DNA from 3 places in the Limosilactobacillus oris genome. Region 3 is predicted to be linked to each of the others. Evidence: predicted binding sites of a transcription regulator. Region 3 holds the regulator's gene; each other region holds the start of a gene.
What was found. Region 3 encodes NrdR, which represses ribonucleotide reductase genes. Its sites were predicted from a motif close to ACACNATATATNGTGT; they were not measured.
Positions count from the first base shown of each region.

Region 1: a site for NrdR is predicted at 1,772-1,787, ahead of N4599_RS09560 (deoxynucleoside kinase). Genes of this name have one in related genera too.
Region 2: a site for NrdR is predicted at 4,087-4,102, ahead of nrdD (anaerobic ribonucleoside-triphosphate reductase). Genes of this name have one in related genera too.

Region 1 covers NZ_CP104398.1:1,936,190-1,944,091, forward strand. The annotation lists gene N4599_RS09550 (helix-turn-helix domain-containing protein) at 1-123, shown strand, start outside; gene N4599_RS09555 (IS3 family transposase) at 162-971, shown strand; gene N4599_RS09560 (deoxynucleoside kinase) at 1,066-1,698, opposite strand; gene N4599_RS09565 (hypothetical protein) at 1,876-2,481, shown strand; gene rbsR (ribose utilization transcriptional repressor RbsR) at 2,543-3,562, shown strand; gene rbsK (ribokinase) at 3,594-4,511, shown strand; gene N4599_RS09580 (hypothetical protein) at 4,578-4,814, shown strand; gene N4599_RS09585 (CPBP family intramembrane glutamic endopeptidase) at 4,792-5,484, shown strand; gene N4599_RS09590 (RNA polymerase sigma factor) at 6,000-6,551, shown strand; tRNA gene N4599_RS09595 (tRNA-Leu) at 7,133-7,216, shown strand.
Region 2 covers NZ_CP104398.1:1,899,212-1,907,113, forward strand. The annotation lists rRNA gene N4599_RS09340 (23S ribosomal RNA) at 1-47, shown strand, start outside; rRNA gene rrf (5S ribosomal RNA) at 130-246, shown strand; tRNA gene N4599_RS09350 (tRNA-Ser) at 293-384, shown strand; tRNA gene N4599_RS09355 (tRNA-Glu) at 389-460, shown strand; tRNA gene N4599_RS09360 (tRNA-Val) at 466-538, shown strand; tRNA gene N4599_RS09365 (tRNA-Phe) at 572-644, shown strand; tRNA gene N4599_RS09370 (tRNA-Tyr) at 650-732, shown strand; tRNA gene N4599_RS09375 (tRNA-Trp) at 738-808, shown strand; tRNA gene N4599_RS09380 (tRNA-His) at 826-900, shown strand; tRNA gene N4599_RS09385 (tRNA-Cys) at 947-1,017, shown strand; tRNA gene N4599_RS09390 (tRNA-Leu) at 1,032-1,116, shown strand; gene N4599_RS09395 (hypothetical protein) at 1,310-1,498, shown strand; gene tnpB (IS66 family insertion sequence element accessory protein TnpB) at 1,488-1,844, shown strand; gene tnpC (IS66 family transposase) at 1,911-3,452, shown strand; gene nrdD (anaerobic ribonucleoside-triphosphate reductase) at 4,180-6,417, shown strand; gene nrdG (anaerobic ribonucleoside-triphosphate reductase activating protein) at 6,432-7,019, shown strand; gene N4599_RS09420 (SufD family Fe-S cluster assembly protein) at 7,031-7,902, shown strand, end outside.
Region 3 covers NZ_CP104398.1:555,720-563,621, forward strand. The annotation lists gene yqeH (ribosome biogenesis GTPase YqeH) at 1-881, opposite strand, end outside; gene N4599_RS02970 (YqeG family HAD IIIA-type phosphatase) at 874-1,404, opposite strand; gene rplT (50S ribosomal protein L20) at 1,540-1,893, opposite strand; gene rpmI (50S ribosomal protein L35) at 1,937-2,134, opposite strand; gene infC (translation initiation factor IF-3) at 2,161-2,673, opposite strand; ribosomal protein L20 leader region at 2,716-2,849, opposite strand; gene dnaI (primosomal protein DnaI) at 2,896-3,837, opposite strand; gene N4599_RS02995 (DnaD domain protein) at 3,852-5,213, opposite strand; gene nrdR (transcriptional regulator NrdR) at 5,225-5,695, opposite strand; gene coaE (dephospho-CoA kinase) at 5,746-6,339, opposite strand; gene mutM (DNA-formamidopyrimidine glycosylase) at 6,341-7,174, opposite strand; gene polA (DNA polymerase I) at 7,187-7,902, opposite strand, start outside.

The DNA.
Region 1 (7,902 bases), 630 kb from region 3:
AACCGGCTATTGAAGGCTGAAATGAAACGGAATGAGATGGAGGTCGCCTTCGCAAAAAAATTAATGGAAATTCGCAGTCGGGAGGCGAAAAGTTCTTCAAACAACAAGTCATCAAAGAACTAAATGAAGAGTACGGGTGGCCAATCAGCACTTTAAGCGAGATCGCGGGTATTACTAGAGATGCTTACTACAAGTGGACTCATCGAAAGCCAAATGCCCATGATAATGAACAAGCAGCATTACTTAAGGCCATTTTGGAATTAGAAGATAAGCATAAGTGGACCTTGGGGTATTTAGGTATGACGACACAACTAGCTTTTGAAAATAAATTGAATTTCAAGGTCGGCTTAAAGCGAGTTACTAACTGTATGAGAAATCACGGGATCAAGGCAAATGTCCGTAAGAAGAAACATAATCGGATTAAACGTCACGAAGAATATATCAATGACAACTTACTCAATGAGCAATTTGATCGTCAGAGTAAGAATGAGGTTTGGGTAACTGACACGACCGAAGTCCTATATGGTAGTGAGCAGGTAAGGAAGGCGCGCGTACATGTAGTAATGGATCTATATGGTCGCTATGTTTTGAGCTACAACATTTCAGCTACTGAAACGGCCGCATCAGCGATCGAATCCTTTAAGCGCGCCTTCAAAGTAGAACCAGACGCCCATCCGCTGATCCATACGGATCGCGGATCAGCATACTGTTCAATGGTTTTTAATGACTATTTGGCTAGCCAGAATTGCATTCACAGTATGTCACATCCGGGCCATCCTTGGGAAAACTCGCCAATGGAGCGTTGGTGGAATGACTTTAAGCTCATCTGGTTAGCTAAACGCTCTCGACCTAAAACATTGGAAGAATTAGAGCAATCTGTAAAGGACGCCATTAAATATTTCAACACTCAACGAGCCTACGCAACCAAAAACGGCTTGACCGCGGAAAAATTCCGCGCTCAAGCCGCATAAATAATTTTTCTATTTGAACTGTATACTTGACAGGCAATAGTGCCGCTGGGTGGTCGTTTTTATTTTGGCACTCTTTGGTTTTGCCTGTTAACGATTAACGAATGGTCTTTAACCGTTCATCAATCATTGCTAAAACGGTCTGAACGTTTTCTGGCTTTTCCAAATCATAAGTTTCCAGGTCAATTTTCATTTTAGGACTAGCATCGTAGTCTTGGTACCATTGCTTGTAGGCACTCCACATCTTGTAGTAGTAATCCTTTAGTTCTGGATTGTGGTCAATCTGCTCGTAGTCCCGTCCCCGCTTCTTAATCCGGTAAAGAATGGTTTCAAAGTCAGTTTCAGAATAAACCATCAGGTCAGGTGCCTTCTTCGGCAACTGTTGCAGGTCCTTCATCATATTGTCGAGAAGAGTTAGGTACACTTCCAGCTCAGTGTCGGAGATGTTTCCCTCAGCGTTATTCTCCCTGGTAAACAGGGCGTCCTCATAGATTGACCGGTCTAAAACGTTATTATCGTCGGCCAAAGCCTGTTTGATCATCGAAAACCGCTTATTTAAAAAGTAGATCTGGAGTAAAAAGCCATATTGCTTTTGGTCTTGGTAGTACAGTGGCAACACGGGATTGTCGCCAACTGGTTCAAAAAAAGCTTTAGTATGGAGGTGTTCAGCAATCTTTCCCGTTAATGTCGTCTTGCCAACACCAATCATTCCTGCTGTAATAATCACCATAGTGGCCCCTCTTTAATTTTTTTAGCACAAGAACCATGTTACTACAAAATATGGGGGATTCCTATTAAAAATTCAACTAGATTTAGTGGAAGCCGTTATTGGACGGCAAAAAGTTTGAAAAAAGCCGCTAAAACCGGGAAAATAAAGGGAAAGAACTTTAGAGGAAGTAATGACGAAATGGAGAAAGCAAAGTTGAACGAGCTCCGGGCCCAGTTGACGATTGCGCGGCAGCAGGGGACGTTAATTGAAGTTCATAACATTCCACATGACGAGTACTTTAACGTGGGCTTTGTCGTGGCCATGGATCCCACCTTTTGTCTGATGATTAGTATTGACTGGGATGGAAAAATCAACGGGCTGATTGTAATTCGTATTAGTAGCATTGATAAAATCGAAAGCAACACGGATTACTTACTGACGATTTCGGAAAAAACCAAGGTTGCCCACCGTCACGACTATTTTGACCTTTGGCACGTTCAGCAGTTTATTGATGACCATCCGGACTTTAGCCGGGGCGACCTGTTAAATAATGCCTTGAATGATTCTTATACCCACCGGCTACCCGTAGTGGTCGGTACAAGAAAATATAAGGGCGCTGATGATTTTACCGGCTTAATCGCTAGCCGGGATCGGATCAAGCTTGATTTGCATTACTTTAATGAACGAGATTTATCATCACTATGGTCATACGAGATTTTACTTGCCCAGATTGATTACGTCCGGGTTCGGGGGACCCAGGCAGCTACGGGCCAGCAAATAATGCGGGACCTTTTTCAAAATTAAATTGCAAGATAACCGAAATTAGCTTACCATTCATATTAAAGCTAATGTAAAGAGGAATAACATGGGGAAAAAAGTAACAATTCGAGATATTGCGCGCCTGGCTGGGGTGTCGGTGACGACCGTTTCTCAAGTACTGAATGGCAAGGGAAACCGTTTTAGTAAGAGCACGCGGGAAAAGATCTTAAAGCTGCGGGACGAGTACCAATATGTGCCAGACTTCCACGCCCGCAGTTTGATTATGAGGGAAAACATCAATACAATCGGGGTGCTAGTACCGAACGTCAGCGAACCTTTCTTTGGAACTTTTGTCGAAGGGGTTCAGCAGGTGGCCCGCCAGGAAAAACTGATTCCGTTGATTTTTAGCGCTAACCGGGATCCTAAACTCGAAAAGGCCTATCTGGAACAGATGGTGGAACGGTCAATTGACGGCCTGATTATCGCAAGTGCCCGGATGACGACCGAAATGATTAATCAGGCTCTGATTAACCGTGAAATCCCCTACATTTTGTTTGACCGGAATTACGATCAGGTGGGGACGCGGGTGCAAACCGATGATTACCATGGTGGTCAGTTGGCAGCACAGCACCTGGCTGAACTAGGCCACCGTAAGTTTCTCTACCTGGGTGTTAACCACCTGACCGAAAACTTTAAGCAACGGTTGGCCGGCTTCAAGGATAGTCTGCTGGCTAGTCACCTGTCCTTTAATGAAAACCGGGACGTTTTACATACAGAGCTTAGCCGTCAGGGGGGCTACAAGGCTGCCCAAGCGGTCGCAGAGAGCGGGGCCACAGCGGTCTTTACAGCTAACGATGATATTGCCATGGGGCTCCTGCGCGGTCTGCGTGAATTGAAGGTGCGGGTGCCGGAGGATATTTCTGTGGTGGGCTATGATGATATTGCCCTGGACGAGTATGTGTATCCCCAGTTGACAACCATCCACCAACCAATCTTTGACTTAGGAGTTGGCGCGGCGAAAATTTTACTTGACCGAATTGAGAACAAACACCAATCGGAGCAGGTTGAACATTTCCCAGTGCAGCTCATCCGTCGGGAGAGCACGGCGCCATATCATATGGTATAGTATTAGTACAGAACACGAGGAGGATTTCAAAATGAATAAAGTGACAATTGTCGGTAGTTTAAATGTCGACACGACGTTGCGGATCAAGCGGATGCCCCTGCCTGGTGAAACCTTAGCAGCGGAAGGTAAGAGCAGCGCCGCAGGAGGCAAGGGAGCTAACCAAGCAGTTTCGGCGGCACGGTCCGGTGCACAAACGGCGTTTATTGGTGAAGTTGGTAAGGACAACAGTGGCCAGATGATGCTGGATGAAATGAAGGCCAACGGGATTGACGTTGCCGGAATTCGGGAAAACGACCAGGTTGGTACCGGGACCGCCTCGATTCTCCTGGATGAAAATGGTCAAAACAGTATTTTGATTTATGGGGGCGCTAACCAGCAACTTAGCCCAACCGATGTGGAAGCAGCGAAGGATAAGATTACGGCAGCGGACTTTGTAGTAGCCCAGTTTGAAACGCCGCAAGCGGCAACTCTCCGGGCTTTCCAATTGGCAAAGGCCAATGGCGTTACTACCATTTTGAATCCGGCGCCGGCTCAAAAGATTGATCCAGAAGTATTGAAACTGACGGATCTGATTATTCCAAATGAAACGGAAAGCGCTGAGTTGACTGGTGTGATTATTACTGATGAAACTTCAATGCTGATTTCGGCAGCCAAGTTTGCACAAATGGGAGTTCGTAACCTGATCATTACCGTTGGGGCTAAGGGAGCGTTCTACTGCACTCAGGATGGTTATAGCTTTATTCCGGCCTTTAAGGTTAACGCGGTTGATACAACTGCCGCTGGTGATACCTTTATTGGGGCACTGTCGTCACAGCTCAAGCCGGATATGAGTAACATTGAAAAAGCCTTAGTTTATGCACAACGGGCTAGTTCACTGGCGGTTCAAAAGATGGGAGCATTGCCATCGATTCCGACTAGGGAACAAATCTTGGCGGCAAGCCAAAACTAAATCAGCAATGGGGGATGCGGCAGTTTCTGTCACGTCTCCTTAGTTTTAAAGTGAGGTTAATGATTAATGAAAGCAGAGTACCTGGTTAAGGTAATTTTACCGCCATTTATTATTTTTGCGGTTTTAGTAGCCCTGACGATCGCCAAAGTCATTTCTGGCTGGCTGATGTATGGATTATGGATTATTGGCTTCGTGGTTGCTAATATTATTGTTACCAAAATTACCGCTAAGTGGAGTTATCAGCGCCGCCGTGAGTTACGGATGAAGGAAGAAAAGAAGAATGCGGAAAATAAGGATAGGTAAACTTGGTAACTGGTTTTACCGCGTAGGAATCGTTGCGGTGTTTTTCCTGTTGGTTCAGGTGCCGCCGGTGGCAGTAGTAATTGCCAACCGCGACCCGACGAATCAAAGGTTAGCAATCAGCTTAGCCGTTGTCTTTGTGGTAATGTTTTTGGTCATCATTGCTGGCGCACGACGAGTGTACCGGCACTATAACCAGTTGCCAGTGGCTAAGGGGATTAACTGGCGCCTGGTAGTAGGCGGGTATTTTACTTTGATTGTTGGGATGATGATTTTTGGCTGGTTGAACCAGTGGCTCTTTCACCAGGCTGGGACGGCCAATAATGAAATCATCCGGCAACTGCTCAACCACAACCTGATTATTACGGTTGTCTTTGTTATATCATCGTTTACCCTGACGCCAATTGCCGAGGAGCTGATTTTTCGGGGAATCTTAACGAACCTCTTTTTTAATCGGACGGCTCTCTGGTCGAAGATGATCTTGTCTGGGCTGGTTTTTTCGGCTGCGCATACCAGCACAACGATTATCAGTTTCTTGCTTTACTGTTTTATGGGAATGGTTTTGACGTATGTTTACCGGCAATCTGGCAACTTAAAAAATAGTATCTTAGTTCACGGAATCAATAACTTAGTTGCGATGCTGATGATGGTAATGTCGTTGGCTGGTAGCTGATTACTTCAAATTTTGCAAAGGTGTTTATTAGGATGCGGCTCAGTATTATTGGCATTAAATAATTAAGAGACTGGAAGAAAAGTTTATTTTCTCCAGTCCTTTTGTATTTTAAAGGTTGCAAGTGGTTGGTATGGACGAAGGGGAATGTCGAATTGCTCTAATATAGATATACGGGAGTGGGGGTAGAATGCACTTCAACTGCTGATAATTATGTTAGTCGCTTATCGCTTGGATAGTATTTTGAAGCGCTTTCATATTTTTGCGGATTATGGGGCGGACGGAGAGCACACTGGTACGGGGGTTGGCTTTGAAGCGTTCGATTAGTCGTTTGCCAAAGTTTTGTAGACGATTGTTAATCCGGTTGACCTTTGCTAAATTGTTAACAGACACGTGGATTTTGCGTGAGTTACGCACCAGACCATGGGGAAGGCAAATACCATGGTGGGGGGATCAATAAAATAAAGGAGATCAAAAATCGTGACGAGTCAATAGCTAATATCAGGGAGTTTTTATTAATGCGTTTGAAACAAGGACCACGGGGACGTGATGGCGGTAATGGGAAACAAGAAGAAATCTTTCAGCGGTACCGCCCGCTAATTATCAAGCTCTGGCGGCGCTACTATGTTGCTGGCCTGGAATTCGCCGACTGGGAACAGGAGGCGCGGGTGGTGATTGTCCGCGTTTTAAAGGTGTACCAGGGGAGCAAAGATGGTGAGCAATTTAGTGGGTTTTTAAAACAGAGTCTGGTTAACCGCATCTTGGATTTATACCGGGCTCGGAAGGCTCACAAGCGGATTCCGGCAGGAGAAATTGGGGCATTGACGCCGGAAGCTGAAGAAATGCTGCAAGATCAGCCGTGGCGCAAACCTGAGGAGCTGGTCCATGGCCGGTTCTGTCTGCGGCAGTTGATTGCGGCTTGTTCACCCTTTGAACGTCAGGTGTTGCTTAGTTTTAATCAGGGATATTCGATAGACGAAGTTGCGGAACGCTTGCAGTGCACAAAGCGTCAGGTACAAAGTGCAATGGGGAGGAGCAGGAGAAAAATGATGGAGATTATCCAGTCATAGCTGGCACTTGTTAATTTGAATACAAAGTTAGCTTATTTTTTACCTTATTGTTGTAATCGCTTACAAAAGGTGGTATATTAAAGGCGTGGAAGGAAAAGTAAATGAGTCCATGATACGTCATGAAGTTCTCCCACCTGATAAAGTGCCGAAGGAAGTTAAGGAGTAGGCAGAAGCAACGTAAGTGTGACCTGAAATATCGTTTAGCGTTTATCTTTTAACAGTTGTGGTCACCAGGGTGCGCTTGAAGGGCGGTAAAAAAGCGACTTTGCGGAAGTTTAGAATCAAAGATAGTTAATTAATCAGTTCCAGTGCAAAGTGGCGAGATTCCTTCCGTATGAGTAAAAGGCTGGGTAGAAACCCGGCCTTTTACTGTTTTAAATAGCAAGTCATTGGCGGGTGGGACGACTGTTGCGGAAGTGGTATTTGACCGACCTGAAAGCAGCGGCCTCATCCAGTGCTGGAGGAACGGGGGAAGTCATTTTTTCAAAAAATAATAAATTAATGCAAAATACTGCTTGCAATTTTTCTGGGAATCAGTATAATAATTATTGTTGTCTGATTGATAACAACTAAATAGCGATGCCCCAGTGGCGGAATTGGCAGACGCGCAACGTTCAGGTCGTTGTATGGGTTTCCATGTACAGGTTCGAATCCTGTTTGGGGCATTTTATATGTTTTTCGTGCTTTTATATCATTGCAAAACGTTGATATAAAGGCATTTTTATTTTTCATGAAACGCTGAAAAACGTATTTAACACCCAATTTGCGGAAAAAGTGCGGAAAAAACTAAATAACTTCTTCCCAGCGTGGGCCGCCTGTTTGGGCGGTTTTTTATTTTGCTCTGCGGAAAAGGGTGCGGAAAAATCATCCCCTAATTGCTGGCGATTGCTTTTAGGGTGTCGGGATTGTCAGCCCATGCAATCCGTAAAACCGATTGAGGGCTTTTTTAGTTGCTGGGGGATGTTAACCTGCCATGCTATAATTAACGGGTATTGGGTTTATTGTGAGTTCAATTTTTGAACAGTAAAAGGCGGCTATGTGAGGGCCGTCTTTTTTGTGCTTTTGATGATGGTATAATTGGCCTGTTAGTTTTTATGAGGGGCGTTCCAGAAATGGTGCGCTTTTTTAGTGCAATCAGTTAATTATCAGTGCAAAGCAGGGACAAGTTACACCGATAAAGAAAAAGACAGCTAACCCGATTGGCTAGTTGTCCTGGTCGTTTAGTTCTTGCTGCCGTTTCTTGATATAATCTGCCATTATTGCTAGGTCGTCCTTTTGCCATATAATGGAACGCTGGAAAACGTATGTAACGTTTTTGTCTTGCTTGCGGGGATGAGTTTGTTATAATGAA
Region 2 (7,902 bases), 660 kb from region 3:
GTGATGCATGGAGCGGACCATTACTAATCGGTCGAGGACTTAACCAAGGCAAAGCGGAAAGGTTTGTTGGAAAGGGATAGATATTGTTTAGTTTTGAGAGCGCAAGCTCTCATCTCGGAAGAGATGAAGTGTGGTGATGATGGCTTGAAGGATACACCTGTTCCCATGCCGAACACAGAAGTTAAGCTTCAACACGCCGAAAGTAGTTGGGGGATCGCTCCCTGCGAGGATAGGACGTTGCCACGCGATTGACGGACTTTGGCACCTGGCTTTGTGCCGGGGTTCGGATACTGGAGAGTTGTCCGAGTTGGCCGAAGGAGCAGCATTGGAAATGCTGTATACGGGTTAAAGCCTGTATCAAGGGTTCGAATCCCTTACTCTCCGTTATGACCCGTTAGTCAAGTGGTTAAGACACCAGCCTTTCACGCTGGTATCGTGGGTTCAAATCCCGCACGGGTCACTTTTGGAGGATTAGCTCAGTTGGGAGAGCGTCTGCCTTACAAGCAGAGGGTCACAGGTTCGAGCCCTGTATCCTCCATTAACAACTTAATAGTTGTTACCCATACACGATGGCTCGGTAGCTCAGTTGGTAGAGCAACGGATTGAAGCTCCGTGTGTCGGCGGTTCGATTCCGTCCCGCGCCATTTATGGAGGAGTAGCGAAGTCTGGCTAAACGCGACGGTCTGTAAAACCGTTCCTTCGGGTTCGGCGGTTCGAATCCACCCTCCTCCATTTATAGGGATATAGTTAAACGGTATAACTACGGTCTCCAAAACCGTCATTGTGGGTTCGATTCCTACTATCCCTGCTTAACTGAATATTTTGGCGGTATTGGTGAAGTTTGGTTAACACACCGGTTTGTGGGTCCGGCACGCGTGGGTTCAAATCCCACATACCGCCCTTATGATTGAACATGAGGGTCTTTCCTGTTCAATCTTAACTATTTGGTGGTATAGCCAAGTGGTAAGGCAGAGGTCTGCAAAACCTTTATCATCGGTTCAAATCCGATTACCACCTTTTAGTTAGCTGATGCCTCTGTGGCGGAATTGGCAGACGCGCTGGACTCAAAATCCAGTTCCCGTTGAGGGAGTGTGGGTTCGACCCCCACCGGAGGCATTTTACAGATACTATTCAGCTAATATTAAATAGGCTTGAATTGCTGGCTTAGAAGCGTTCAAGCCTGTTTTTATTTTAAATTTTATTTCTGCTTGGACATCAGTTAAAATGTAAGCAGTCAATAACAACACGTCTATGAATTATTCAATGTGCCTTCTATACTGAGACTATCCCAGTGTAGGAGGCATTTTTGATGGAAGAAAAATCTGAAATTATTACCCCAGTTTTTAAAAGTAAGGATACCTTTAATAAAAGCAAACGCATGGCCTCGCGGCCCGCAGTAAAAATGGAAGTTAATGATATAAGATTAACTGCTTTCCGCGGAGCTAATCCTAATTTGGTAAGTGAAATAGCTAAGGTGATTGTTCGTTATGCTCATTGATTGGACGGTCCCGGATTATGTCTATCTGGTATGCGGTAAAACGGATTTAAGAAAAGGCATTGATGGTTTAGCAATGGTTATCGCTGAGAACTATGGACTTGAGCTATACAATAATTCTTTATTTCTTTTCTGTGGAAGTAGAAATGATCGGTTCAAAGGATTATTTTGGGATGGTGAAGGATTTATCCTTTTGTACAAACGCTTTGAAAATGGCCGACTTAAGTGGCCCAGGTACAGTCAGGAGGCAAAACAACTATCCAGCAGACAAGTTAAGTGGTTATTAGCAGGACTTAATCCGCTTCCGGTAAAGCAAATTAAGCCTGCCAAACCCGGTAGTTTTTATTAGATCACTCCTTTTTAAAATGATGGTTCTTTGGTATAATATCAAGGACATCAAAGGAGGTGACGCACGATGACTGATTCAGCCGAGAAGAGAATTAAACAGTTAGAAGAACAGTTGGCAGAAGCAAATAAGAAAATTGCCCAATTAATGGCAATTATTAAGCTTCAACAGAATCAAATGTTTGGGAAAAAAACTGAAGTTATTGATAAAGTAGCTGAGGGCCAACAATCACTTTTTAATGACCAAATCTTAAATCAGCTACAAGACAGCGATGTATCAATCACTGAAGTGATTGAACAAATACCAAGGAAAGTAGTGCGTCACCGCAAGCCCAAGGCAAGTGGTCAACGGACTACTTTTTTGAATAATTTGCCTCAAATTAATCATGTTATTCACCTTGAAAGTAACCTTTGTCCAGATTGTCATCAAGAAATGAAACTAATTGGAAAACATCTGTATAGTCGTGAACCAAAACTAAAGCCAGCAGAACTTTTATGTGTAAACTACTATCAGGAAAGTTATCGCTGTAAAACGTGCCACCGTCGTGGTGGCGATAAAATTGTTAGTAGTAAGATGCCACAGAGTCTCTTACCGCATAGTTATTTTTCCAGCTCAATTTTAGCGAAAGTGGCGGAATATAAGTTTAACTTGGCGTTACCATTTCATCGCCAAATTAAGCTCTGGCAAGCCTTAGGTTTGCCAGTCAAAGGGCGCCAATTAGCAACTAATATTATCAAAGTAAGTCAAACTTATTTAGAGCCCCTATATCAACGGCTACTTAATCTAACTAAGCAAGAGGCGGTTATTCATATGGATGAAACACCGTTTAAAGTAATCGATGAGCGTAATGAAACCAGCTACTTCTGGGTAACTAGAACTACCGAAGAGTTTAGTAAGCATCAAATTGCGTTGTTTCATTATTTTAATACTCGTTCGGGTAAAATAATCGGTAAGCTTATGGGGCACAATTACAATGGAGTTATTATGTGCGACGGCTATGGTGGTTATAGTAATCGACTATATCCTAGGGCAAAGTTTGGTTCATGCCTGGTTCACATTCGTCGTGAGTTTTACCGAATAACACGGCTACTGAAAAAGGAGCAGTTGAAGCATTCCAAGGCTTATCAAGTGCTAAAATTGATGCGTCCGATTTTTTATTACGAAAATCGGTTAAAGTATCATAATCAAATTGAAAAGCTTCAACAACGAAAGTTGTTGGTTAAGCCTTTAGTAGACCAACTGTATGATTATCTGGAAGAAATTAACTTTCCCCAGGGTCAATTAAAAGCAGCCATTAATAATGCCTTGAAACTTAAAAAGCGAGTATATCGAATCTTTGAAAATGGACAAATTCCATTGACCAATAATCCGGTGGAACAAACAATCAGACCATCAACTCTGATTCGTAAAAATAGTTTATTCGCTAAAAGTATTGATGGTGCACAAGCCAGTGCAGTTTACTACAGCTTAACTGCCACTGCAAAATTAAATCATTTGAATATCTATAAGTATTTTAAATACTTATTTGATCACCTACCAAACCGCGAGGACGAAGGCCTCGAGGCTTATTTGCCATGGGCAAAACAAGTACAAAGAAATTGTCATGAATAAACAAGAAGGCGTCCAAGACTAGATCAAAAAGATTCGGCCTTGGACGCCTTTTTGTCAATACGTATCAATAACGACTGCTTACGTTAAAATAAGGGCGTCCATTTGCCTAAAAGCAAATAAATTTTATAGAGATGACCCTCCAGGATTATAAACTTGTTCCTAACAGAATGATCCTCGGGAATGTCAGCGAGGGGTCAACCCGGGTGCTTCAGTAGGCTAAGACAACGGCAGCGCTAAATGCAGGCTGGATTGCCAGTTAGGTGCTGCGTTAAGACATTCTATTAAGAGGCTGGGAGGTTTTCCCGGCCTCTTTAGTCTTTTTAAAAGCGGTAGTTCTTAATTAAAGTTAGCGCTTCGTATCATCAGACGTGGGACCCTACGAATAATAGCCGTGCAGCTAGTCCCACCTGCCGAGGAAGCTCTTTCTCGCCTTTCCTATGCTTGAAGAATGATGGTTCCTTCATGTGTGGGCAAGTTAAAATCAAATATATCTAACGATAAAGCAAACTGAGATTTAGGAGGCAGGAGAAAAGGGTAACTGTTGGGCTAGTGAGCGTGTCAGAGGGAATTGCTCTTTTTATCGTGTAATCTAGTTAATCGGTTTAACCAGGGAAGGGAGTAATCCAAATCCTAACCACAACATATAGTGGTAAAAATGTCAATCCTTTCTACCAATTGTATTTGTGCTAGTATATAAACTGTTAACTTTTGAAGGGAGACGGCATTAATGAAGGTCCAAATAATTGATAAAAAAAATTTAAATAACCTGGCAGATGTGAAGGTTATTAAGCGTGATGGGACCCCCAGCTCCTTTTACGCCTACAAGATCGACCTAGTCTTAGACGCCCTGGATGCCGACGAGCAAACGCGGCACAGCGTCGATTTGGCCATTTTCAATGCCTTAATGGGAAACCATGAGGTACAGACGAGTACGATTGCTGATTTATTCGTCGCTGGGCTCAAGGCAGCTGGTCATGATGACCTGGCTAAGCAGTACCGCGACTACCGGCAAGCGGATGAACGGGCTTTTGCCGAGGCGACTAACCCCCAGCACAAGCTAGAACAGCTTTTTGGGCGCAAGGACACGGTGGTCCACGAAAACGCCAACAAGGATAGTCGGGTTTTCAACACCCAGCGTGATCTTGAGGCCGGGGTTGTCAGCCGGGCCCTCGGTTTACGGATGCTTCCTGAGGTGGTTGCCAAGGCCCACCTCCGTGGTGATATTCACTGGCACGACCTGGATTATTCCCCAGTGACGCCGGAAACGAACTGTTGCCTAATCGATTTCGACGAGATGTTCAAGCACGGCTTTAAGATTGGGAATGCCTGGGTTTCCTCGCCCCGCTCCATCCAGACCGCAACGGCCCAGATGTCCCAGATCATCGCTAACGTTGCCTCCCTCCAATACGGGGGCTGTTCGGCCAACCGGATTGACCAGCTCTTGGAACCGTACGCGAAGATTAACTACGAAAAGCACATGGCGGATGCAAAGAAGTGGATTGCTCCCGACAAGCGGGAGGAGTTTGCCCGTGAAAAGACCAAGAAGGATATCTACGACGCCATGCAGGCACTGGAATACGAGATTAACACCCTTTACTCTAGCCAGGGTCAGACCCCATTCACGACCATTAATTTTGGCCTGGGGACATCGTGGATCTCGCGGGAAATCCAAAAGGCTATTTTGCAAATTCGGATCAAGGGACTGGGGAAAGAACACCGGACGGCAATCTTCCCGAAGTTGATCTTTACTATTAAGCGGGGGCTTAATTTGAACCCCGGCGACCCGAACTATGACATTAAGCAGCTGGCCCTGGAATGTTCGACCAAGCGGATGTACCCCGACCTCTTAATGTACGACAAAATCAAGGAAATCACCGGGAGCTTCAAGACGCCAATGGGCTGCCGGTCCTTCCTGCAGGGCTGGACGGACCCCGAAACGGGCAAGGAAGTCAACTCCGGCCGGCTAAACTTGGGGGTCGTCACTGTTAACCTGCCACGGATCGCCCTGGAAGCCCATGGCGACAAGCGGCTCTTCTGGGAAATTTTCCAGGAAAAGATGGGTATCTGCAAGCAGGCCCTCGACTACCGGATTAAGCGGACCAAGGAAGCCAAGCCTGAGAACGCCCCGTTACTGTACATGTACGGAGCCTTTGGCAAGCGGCTCAAGAAGACCGATAGTGTGGATGAGGTCTTCAAGAATAGTCGGGCCACCGTTTCGCTCGGCTACATCGGCCTTTACGAAGTCTGCACGACCTTCTACGGCCCAAACTGGGAGCACAATCAGGAGGCCCATGATTTTGCGGTTTCAATTACCAAAACGATGCACGACCTCTGTGCCAAGTGGGAGGACGAAGAGGGCTACCACTTTAGCCTCTACTCCACGCCGGCAGAATCGCTGACCGATACCTTCTGCCAGGATGACCTGAAAAAGTTTGGCCGGGTTGCTAACGTCACCGACAAGGAATACTACACTAACAGTTTCCACTACGACGTTCGAAAGCACCCAACCCCGTTTGAAAAGCTGGAATTTGAGGAGGACTTTCCTTACCAGGCAGCGGGTGGCTTTATCCACTACTGTGAGTACCCAAACCTGCGGCAAAACCCGAAGGCCCTGGAAGCCGTTTGGGACTGGGCCTATGACCACGTGGGCTACCTGGGAACAAATACGTCAATTGACCAGTGCTTCAAGTGCGGCTTTAAGGGCGAATTCAAGGCGACTGCCCGGGGCTTCAAGTGTCCCCAGTGTGGCAACTCCGACCCGGCAACCTGTGACGTGGTCAAGCGGACCTGCGGCTACTTGGGGAACCCCCAGGCGCGGCCAATGGTTCACGGCCGGCATGAAGAAATCATCCACCGGGAAAAACACATGAGCCCGTCGATGATCAAGCACGCGGCGGCCTTTGAAGCGGCCCGGCAGTGTGACTCACGTGAAGGTCACGCTACCGTTAAGGGTCAGCAGATTTAACGGGAGGGGATTAAATGGTAGAACATCAGCGCCAACGCTTACCGAAGAATCCTCAACCGCAGGAGTGGCTTGCTACAGACCACTCCCTCCAGTACGTGGCCGATTACAAGCCTTTTAACTTTGTTGACGGCGAGGGGGTCCGCTGCAGTGTCTACGTCAGCGGTTGCCTCTTTAACTGCCCAGGCTGCTACAACAAGGCTGCTCAAAACTTTCACTATGGCCAACCCTATACCCAGGAGCTGGAAGACCAGATTATGGAAGATCTTTCGCAAAGCTACGTCCAGGGCTTGACCCTGCTGGGCGGCGAACCCTTTCTTAACACCCAGGTCTGCCTGAAACTGGTTCACCGCTTGCGAAAGGAGTTTGGTCACACTAAGGATATCTGGTCCTGGTCGGGGTATACCTGGGAAGAATTGCAAAAGGAGTCGGCCGATAAGCTGGAACTCTTGCATAACATTGACATCCTCGTTGATGGCCGCTTCATGCTGGCTCAAAAAGATTTAACCCTCCAGTTTCGGGGAAGTGCCAACCAACGGATTATCGACGTTCCGAAGTCACTGGACCAGGGACAGGTAGTCATCTGGGACAAGCTAGTTCACTAGGGGGTTATGCGATGACAGTTAAAAAGCAGGCTGGAAAAGCAGAACCGGACTGGCTGCAAAAGAAGCGCCAGCTAGCGACCCTCTTACAAAGCCATTTTCCCGTGCTCCCGGGGCAAGAACAGTGGCTCCCATGGCAAACAACTAGCTGTACTGGGCAGGAGAATGGTGGCTGGCTGCGTCATGCTGGAACTTACACTGCGCTTCCCCTGGAAGAGGCGGTGTGGGACTACTCCGAACTCCTGCAGGAGAACTTAATGGAGAAGGCCCTCCGCTGGCAGGACAACCAGTTGTTTGCGGGCCACCTTGCCAACATTGACGGTGGTCAGTTCATTTACGTGCCCGATGATTGCCAGTTAACGGTGCCGCTTGAGTTCACGGGGCAGGGGTGCTTTGCTAACCCCCATAATGTGATTATCGTGGGGGCCCGGAGTCAGGTGACAATCGACGAACGGCTGATGGTGAAGAGCGCCCAGGGCTTATTCGCCGGGACTGAAATTTTGCTGGGTGCCGGGGCCCGGGTGGAATACCGGCAGGCAAATGACTTGCGGGCGCCGGTAGTTTACACGGCGGTTCACGCCTACCAAGCTCACGGGGCTACGCTAGACCTGCACCTGGTGGTTGCAAACCAGGGAGCAGTCACGGTTAGTGCCAGCGACTTTCTCGATGGGGCTGGCAGCGAGTGGACGACGACCGCCTTGCTGGATCCTGGGGATACCGGTCAGCTCCGCTTTATTCCGGTTGCAGATGGTTTTGGTCAAGGCAGTCATGCCGACTTGACTACCTATATCAACGACCAAGGCCAGGGGCAGGTTAAGCTGACCCCATTTAAGACCGGCTCAGGAGAACCGCTTCCTTTGAAGAGTACGGTTATTAGAAAATCGGG
Region 3 (7,902 bases):
CGGTGAAGCGTCAGATTATTGTCAAAGTAAGTAACAAAGCCGGAATGAGGACCCGTTTCAAAGTCAAAGCGTGCTACCCCGCCGATAAAGATGGTCTGCCCGGGATTCAGCTGGTAGGTCCGGGGCTTGATTTCCTTTTGCGGTGCCACGATCTTGAGGTCCTTTGCAGAAAGGACGTGGGCCATCTGGTGGGGATGGATAATTCCCGGCGTGTCGACCAGTTTATGACCGTCGTCCAGCGGAATTTCAATTTCATCGAGAGTCGTCCCGGGAAAACGGGAAGTTGTAATCAGGTCCTGAACGCCAGTCCGCTGCTTGATAATCTGGTTGATCAGGGTCGACTTGCCCACGTTGGTGACCCCAACCACGTAGACATCCCGGTCGTGGCGGTACTTTTCAATCGTCGCTAGCAGCTCATCAATCTCGTGGTTCTTCTTGGCGGAAACGAGCACCGTGTCAACCGGCCGGATACCAGCCTGGTTGGCCTGCTGCCGGATCCAATCACAGAGTTTCGGCCGACGCAGGGAACGGGGCAGGAGGTCCTCCTTGTTGCCCACTAGCAGAACCGGGTTGTCACCAACAAAGCGGTGGAGGCCCGGGATCAGGCTGCCGTTAAAGTCAAAGATATCCACCACGTAGACAATCAGGGCATTGGCGTCCCGAATCTGACCGAGCAAGCGCAAAAAGTCATCATCGGTCAGTGATACCGGGGCAATTTCGTTATAGTGGCGGAGGCGGAAGCAGCGCTGGCAGTACAACTCGTCATTGGCCAACCCTCTTTTGACCGCTGAGGCCGGCGTATAGCCGAGCGCCGCGGGATCCGTCGACTGGATTACTGCCCCACAGCCAATGCAACGTAATTCTTCATTTTGCTCAGTCATTCAAATCCTCCTGCCATTGTAGTTGCGGATACTTTTTCCTTAATTCACGCCAAACAATTCGTTCAAAGAAGCGGTTGATTCGGGTGTCCCACTTATCCGTATTCAGGAGGGGCTTGACCAAAATACTCCGTACCTCGGCCTCGTTTGCCGCGACCATGTCGGTCATCAACTGGTCCCCGACCATCACCACTTCACTTTTCTTTAGGCCCAGTTTCGTTCGCGCCCGGTTAATGCCAAAGCTCAGCGGCTTCAGTGACCGGGAAACGAAAGGCAGATCGAGGTTCGCCGTAGCCTTGGCAACCCGGTCCTTGCTATTATTTGAAATTACGATTAACGGAATCCCGGCTTCCTGCAGCGTGGTCATCCACTCCCGCAGCTCTGGCGTACCATCAGGGTTATTCCACGCAATCAGCGTATTATCCAGGTCACTAAACACCGCCCGGATTCCCCGCTCCTTCAGCTGGGCGGGAGAAACCGCGTAAATACTGTTGACCATCCAGGTAGGTTTAAATTTATCTAGCAATATCGCACCTCATAAACTTTTGTCATAATTAAATCAATTATAGCGATTATAAAATCGGGTTTCAATCAATCCCCACCAGGGGCGGGATAAAAAAAGCCACCCACCACTGAAAGATGGATGACTTCTTAATTTAACTTAGTTTAATGCTTGCTTAGCTTGGTCAGCGATGGCAGCGAAGGCCTTTGGATCGTTAACCGCCAAGTCAGCCAGCATCTTCCGGTTGATGTCGATGTTAGCCAGCTTCAAGCCGTGCATCAACTTGCTGTAACTGATGTTGTTCATCCGGGCAGCAGCGTTGATCCGGGCAATCCAGAGTTCACGGAACTTACGCTTGTTGACCTTCCGATCACGGAAAGCGTAAACGTAACTCTTCATTACTTGGTCCTTAGCAGTCTTGAATAAACGAGACTTAGCACCACGGTATCCTTTTGCTAACTTCATAACGCGCTTCCGACGAGCACGCGTAACAGTTCCACCTTTAACTCGCATGTTGAAATCCTCCTACGTATTTTAATTCTCATTCGAATGAAGTTTACTTAAATGGTAATAACTTCTTGTAACGCTTTACGTTGGACTTGTCCATCATGCTCAAGCCACGTAATTGACGACGTTGCTTCTTAGTCTTACCGTGAAAACGGTGGCTCGTAAATGAGTTACCACTCTTAAATCCACCATTTGCAGTACGCTTGAAACGCTTAGCAGCAGCGCGGTTAGTCTTCATCTTTGGCATCAGATATTCCCTACTTTCCTAAAATACTATTTCTTTGCTTTATCAGCAGCTGGAGCCAGAGTTAAGAAAATACTCCGCCCCTCCATCTTTGGACGTTGGACAACAGTAGCAATGTCTGAAGTTTCTTCAGCCATCCGTTCAATCATGTCACGACCGATATCCTTGTGCGTGATGGCACGACCCCGGAAACGGAGTGAAACCCGGACCTTGTCACCCTTCTCAATGAACTTGCGAACCCGCTTCAGCTTAACGTTGAAGTCGTTCGTGTCGATTGAGGGGCTCAGGCGAATTTCCTTGACCGTCACTGTCTTCTGTTTCTTCCGAGCTTCCCGCTCTTTCTTTTGCATCTCAAAACGGTACTTACCGTAATCCATGATGCGGGCAACAGCTGGACGAGCCTTTGGTGCAACCAGCACCAAATCAAGGTTGGCATCTTCTGCTAATTGCAGCGCTTCACGCTTTGACTTGATCCCTAATTGTTCGCCATCCTGGCCGATCAGCCGCACTTCGCGTGCACGAATACCGTTATTGACAATCATATCTTGTGCTATGGCAACGCACCTCCAATTTTATTAGCGAAAGATCAAGCAAAAAAGCGGAGTGCCAAACGCACCCCGCTCAATAGGAACAGACCTTCCTCGTCTGCTCAATTTCATCTCGTCAGCCCGGCAATCCTAATCACCAAGGCGAGAAGCGGGTGCTTCTGCTTTTTCTTTCAACGTTTATTAGAATACCGAATCTCCAGATAATTGTCAAGGACATTATCCCTTAGAACGCAAATTATCTCCCGTCATCGGCAATTCCCGGGACAGGAACTTGACCCGTTCCATGATTCGCTGGGCCTTCAAGGGTTCATGGTCACCCTGGGTGTCAATCGCCAAGTGGTTCTTTTCCAGTTCATCCATGGAGAAGTTAGAACTAAAGAAGGTCGGGAGCTCTTCCTGCATCCGGTACTCCAGGATAATTCCCAAGACGTCGTCACGAACCCACTTGCTCATCGCGTCGGCACCGATGTCGTCCAGCATCAGGACCGGTGCTTTCTTGACTGCTTCCAGCTTCTCGCTGGTATTGTTCTTCTTAATCGAGTTGCGCATCTCAACGGCAAAACTCGGGAAGTGCAGCATCGTCGTCGCCACACCCTTTTGCTTTGCCAGCTCGTTGGCGATTGCTCCTAGGAGGTAGGTCTTGCCAACTCCAAAATTCCCATAAAGGTAAAGCCCGGGCATGAAGTGGTCCGCGGAATAGTGGTCGGTAAAGTTGATGGCCGCTTTTAGGGCTGCCATCCGGGTCGCGGTCTGGTGCTGCTCGTCAATGTAGAAGTTATCCAATGAAGCGTTCTGGATAAACTTTGGCATGTTGATTGAGCGGACGAGCCGCTGAATGTGCCGCTGCCGTTCCTTTTCCAGCAGTTGCTGGGTGGGCACATAGGTGACATCTATTTGCCCGGAGTTCAGCACTAGCTGCGGCGAATAGCCTGGAGCCACCGTGGTTTCTCCCTTCTTCGCCAGCTGTTTTTCATGGTAAAACTCATACAGCTTGGATTGCCCGCTTTGGACCATCTCCCGGGAAATCCGCTCCTGATTGTCCTGCAAAAAGGCCTGGACATCCGGATCGGCTAGTACTCGCTTCATCAGCTGGTCGACACTGGCAGTCACGTTTTGATTTTTCATTAGCCCTTGGAGGGTTTCATTTAACGACTTCATTGCTTTCACCACCCCTATTTCTGCTTTCGTTTAGCCAGCAGGGCCTGAACCTCTTGAACCTCTGCCTGCGACGCTTTCTTGGTGCGCTCCGCCTGACTAGTCTTGGTCCATTCCGGCATCTGCTCTTCAATCTGTGGCCGGCCCCGGTAATTTTTCCGCTGGCGGGGCCGCCCCTTTGACTGACCAGCCGCCCGTTGCTGGTTAAAGTTCTTGAGCTGGAGTAAGGCACTGGCCCCATCATGGACCCCCGCTTTGACCCAACTATTGGCAATCGCGTCAACAAAGTTAGCCTTCAAAAGGTCATTATCCAATTCAGCAATCACGTACCAGGAAAGGACGTTGATGACTTCCGGGCTAAGTTTGACGTCCGCCAACAGGTGGGTCAGGATATGCCGCTCGCTGGCGGTTACAAAGCCCCCGGTCTGTTCTTTAAGCCCCTGGAGGAAGTCCACCGGGGCATACCCGGTCACGCTCTTTAACAGCTGCTGGTCCTTAGCAGTCAATCCCTGGTCCTTCTTGGCCGGCTGGTTGGCCCCCGTCGAGCTGCCAGTTGAACTGCCGGTAGGCCGGTAGGCCGCGGCAACGACCCGTTTAAACTTCGCCGCGTCAAAATGATTATCAGCCAGGTTGACCGCCTTCAGGATCAGGTCCTTCATCGTTGGGACGTCAATGCCGTACAGCTGGTGTTCGACCTCGATTAACTGCCGGTGGGCGTCCAGATCCTTTTTGACAAGCGGCTGGTTAGCGAGGAGCTGAAAAAGGGTCGGCCAGTCAAAATCACTAGCTGCGAGTGACGGGCGAGCGGTCTCCACGCTGAACTGCTGCCGTGCTTCTTTGACGGGTACTGGTGCCGTGATAACTGACTCCGCGGCAACATGGAATTCATCCAAGAAGCGATGGCTGACTTCCCTTAGCTGGGGCCGCGAGGTCAACTCGTAACGCCGAGCCCACTTCGCCAGGTGAGCAAAGGCAGCGCTCCCCACCGCCTCAAGGAGGAGGACGCTCAGCAGGTCATCTTCAATAAAGGCGGCAGGGGAAAGGGTCGGCTGGAGCTGGTAAACGTAAAAGTCCCCCTGCTCATCATTCCCGGCGAAGGTTCTTACCAGTCCCACTGCTTCCAAACGGTGAAGGGCGTGGGTAATCTGCTCCGCCCCCGCGTTCATCTGTCGAATAAGGACAGCTTGCAGGCGCCGGTCAGCCAGAGTTGGCCGTTCCAACAGCTGACTATGCAGGGCATAGAACAGGCTAAAGGCGGTTGGCCCCACCACCGGCTGGTAAAAACGGGCCAGGGTCGTGGCATTAAAGTTCACAAAGTCGCCGGCCGCCGTCACGAGGAAGGCTGCCTGTGGTGCAAACTGGTCCTCCTGCTTAGCCATCCTCATTCCTCCTAATCATTACTTTTGTGCTCCGTCTTCACCATGGTTTCCAGTTCGCTCATAAAGGCGTCAACGTCCTTAAACTGGCGGTAAACACTGGCAAAACGAATGTAGGCCACCTCATCGACGTCCTTTAGTTCGTTCATCACGTACTTGCCGATCAGCTGACTGGAAACTTCATTTTCGCCCAGGCTCCGCACCTTCTTCTCGACCTTATCCGTCAGCTTGGTGAGGCGCTCCATACTGACCGGCCTTTTCTCGGCGGACCGGACAATCCCATTAAGAATCTTTTGCCGGCTGAATTCTTGCCGGGTCCCGTCCTTCTTCACAACTAACAGCGGGGTCTCTTCATAGCGTTCAAACGTGGTAAAGCGGAAGCCGCAATGCACACACTCCCGTCGCCGGCGTATAAAGCTGCCATCTTCACTCGGCCGACTGTCAACGACCCGTGAACCATTCTGGTGACAATGTGGACACTTCATGCGCTTACCTCCCTTATAATACTTAACACTTTATTGTACCATACCTCGGTCTAGTTTAATCGTTTAACAAGCTGGGCCACCTGCTGCCGCAAGTGATTATCGTCTCCGTTGTTATCAATCACGATGTCCGCCCGCGCGGCCTTCTCATTTAACGGCATTTGAGCCGCTACCCTGGCTTGCGCTGCCGCTTGGGATAGGCCATCCCGCTTCATCAGGCGTGCGAGCTGGGTCGCCTTATCGACGGTCACCACCACGACTAGGTCGCAATCCTCGTCGTAACCCTGCTCAAACAGCAGTGGCACGTCTAAAATGACGACCGGGACAGCAGCCTTCGTGAAACCCGTGAGCTGGCCCATAATGGTTTCCCGAATCAGGGGCTGCATTACTTGGTTCAGCTGGTTGCGAGCATCCTGGTTATTAAAGACGAACTGGCCGAGCCGCTGGCGGTCAAGGCTACCATCCATGGTCACGATTGACCGGCCAAACCGCTCTACCAGACGTTCAAAACCTGGTTGACCAGGCTGCTGGAGGCGGTGGGCAACCAGGTCAGCATCGATGATTGGAAAGCCAACTTGACCCAGCAGCCCGCTGACGGTCGACTTACCGCTGGCAATCCCGCCGGTTAATCCCACTACTTGTGTCATCTTAATCCTCCACTAACGGCTGACAACGCGGACAGAAAGTCGTTCCCCGCTGGGCCACCTTGATTTTGACCATCTTGGCACCGCACCGGGGACATTTCTCGCCGCCCCGCCCATAGGCGTTCAACCGCTCCTGGAAGCCCCCAGCATCACCAAAGGCATTGGTAAAACTGTGCACAGTCGTCCCCTTATACTTAGTTGCGACCGCTAATTCCTTAATGATGTTGTCATGCAGGACTGCAGCCTGGTCAGGGGTAAGGCTGTTGGCCGGCTGTTCTGGGTTGATCTTGGACATCCAGAGGACCTCATCGACGTAGATGTTGCCGAGACCAGCGACGTGCCGTTGGTTCAGCAGGAATGGCTTGATCTTGCCCCTGCTCCTGCCCAGCTCATCCTGGAAAAAGGCCAGCTTAAAATCAGCGGCGGTCGGTTCAGGTCCTAAGGTTTTCAAGCCGCCGACTGTCTTCTCATCTCCCGTCTTGACCAGGGTCATCCGGCCAAACTTACGGGTATCGTGGTAGCACAGCTCGGTGCCGTCTGTAAATTGAAAAACAACGTGGGTGTGCTTGTCGATCGGTCCCCCAATCGGCTGGTTATAATACTTCCCTTCCATCCGTAAATGGGACACCATCGTTAGATTATTACTAAAGCGGAACAGCAGATACTTTCCCCGCCGGTCAACGTCTTCAATCGTCTGCCCAATCAGGGCCTGGCGAAAGTCTTCCACGTCATTAGTAATCGTTTTGCCGTAGTAAACATCAATTGCGTTAATTTTGCGGCCCTTGGCGATTTTTAAAAGTCCCCGCCGGACCGTCTCAACTTCAGGTAATTCTGGCATTTTCTACCGCCCCTATTTCAAGTCGTACCAAGTATCGCCAATCTTGCTCTCAACTTTCAGCGGCACGTTTAATTGAACCGCGGAGTCCATGACCTGGGGAACCAGCTTCTGGAGGACCGGGATTTCTTCCGCCGGTGCTTCAAAAACCAGTTCGTCATGGATTTGCAAAAGCATCCGGGCTTGGAGTTGACGCTGCTTGATTTCTTCCTTCATCCTAATCATTGCAATTTTAATGATATCCGCCGCGCTCCCCTGGATAGGGGTGTTCATCGCCGTCCGCTCAGCAAAGGACCGCCGGCTAAAACTCTTTGCATGAATATCCGGCAGGTAACGACGACGGTGGGTAATGGTTTCGACATAGCCGTGCTCACGGGCAAAGGCAATCGTATCATCAATATACTTCTTTACGCCCGGGAACTCCTTAAAGTAATTCTGGATAAACTCGTGGGCCTGGGAACGGCTAACGTGAATTCGCTGGGCCAGCCCGTAGTCACTGATTCCATAAACGATCCCGAAGTTAACCGCCTTGGCTCGCCGTCGCATATTGCGGTCAATTTCAGCATCGGCCGGCAGATGGAAAATCCGCCGGGCCGTGCTGGCGTGAATGTCCTCCCCGTTCTTAAAGTCCTCCTGGAGATTCTTATCACTGGTGATGTGGGCCAGTACCCGCAGTTCCACTTGGGAATAGTCAGATGAAAAAATCTGCCAGCCCTCATGGCTCGGTACAA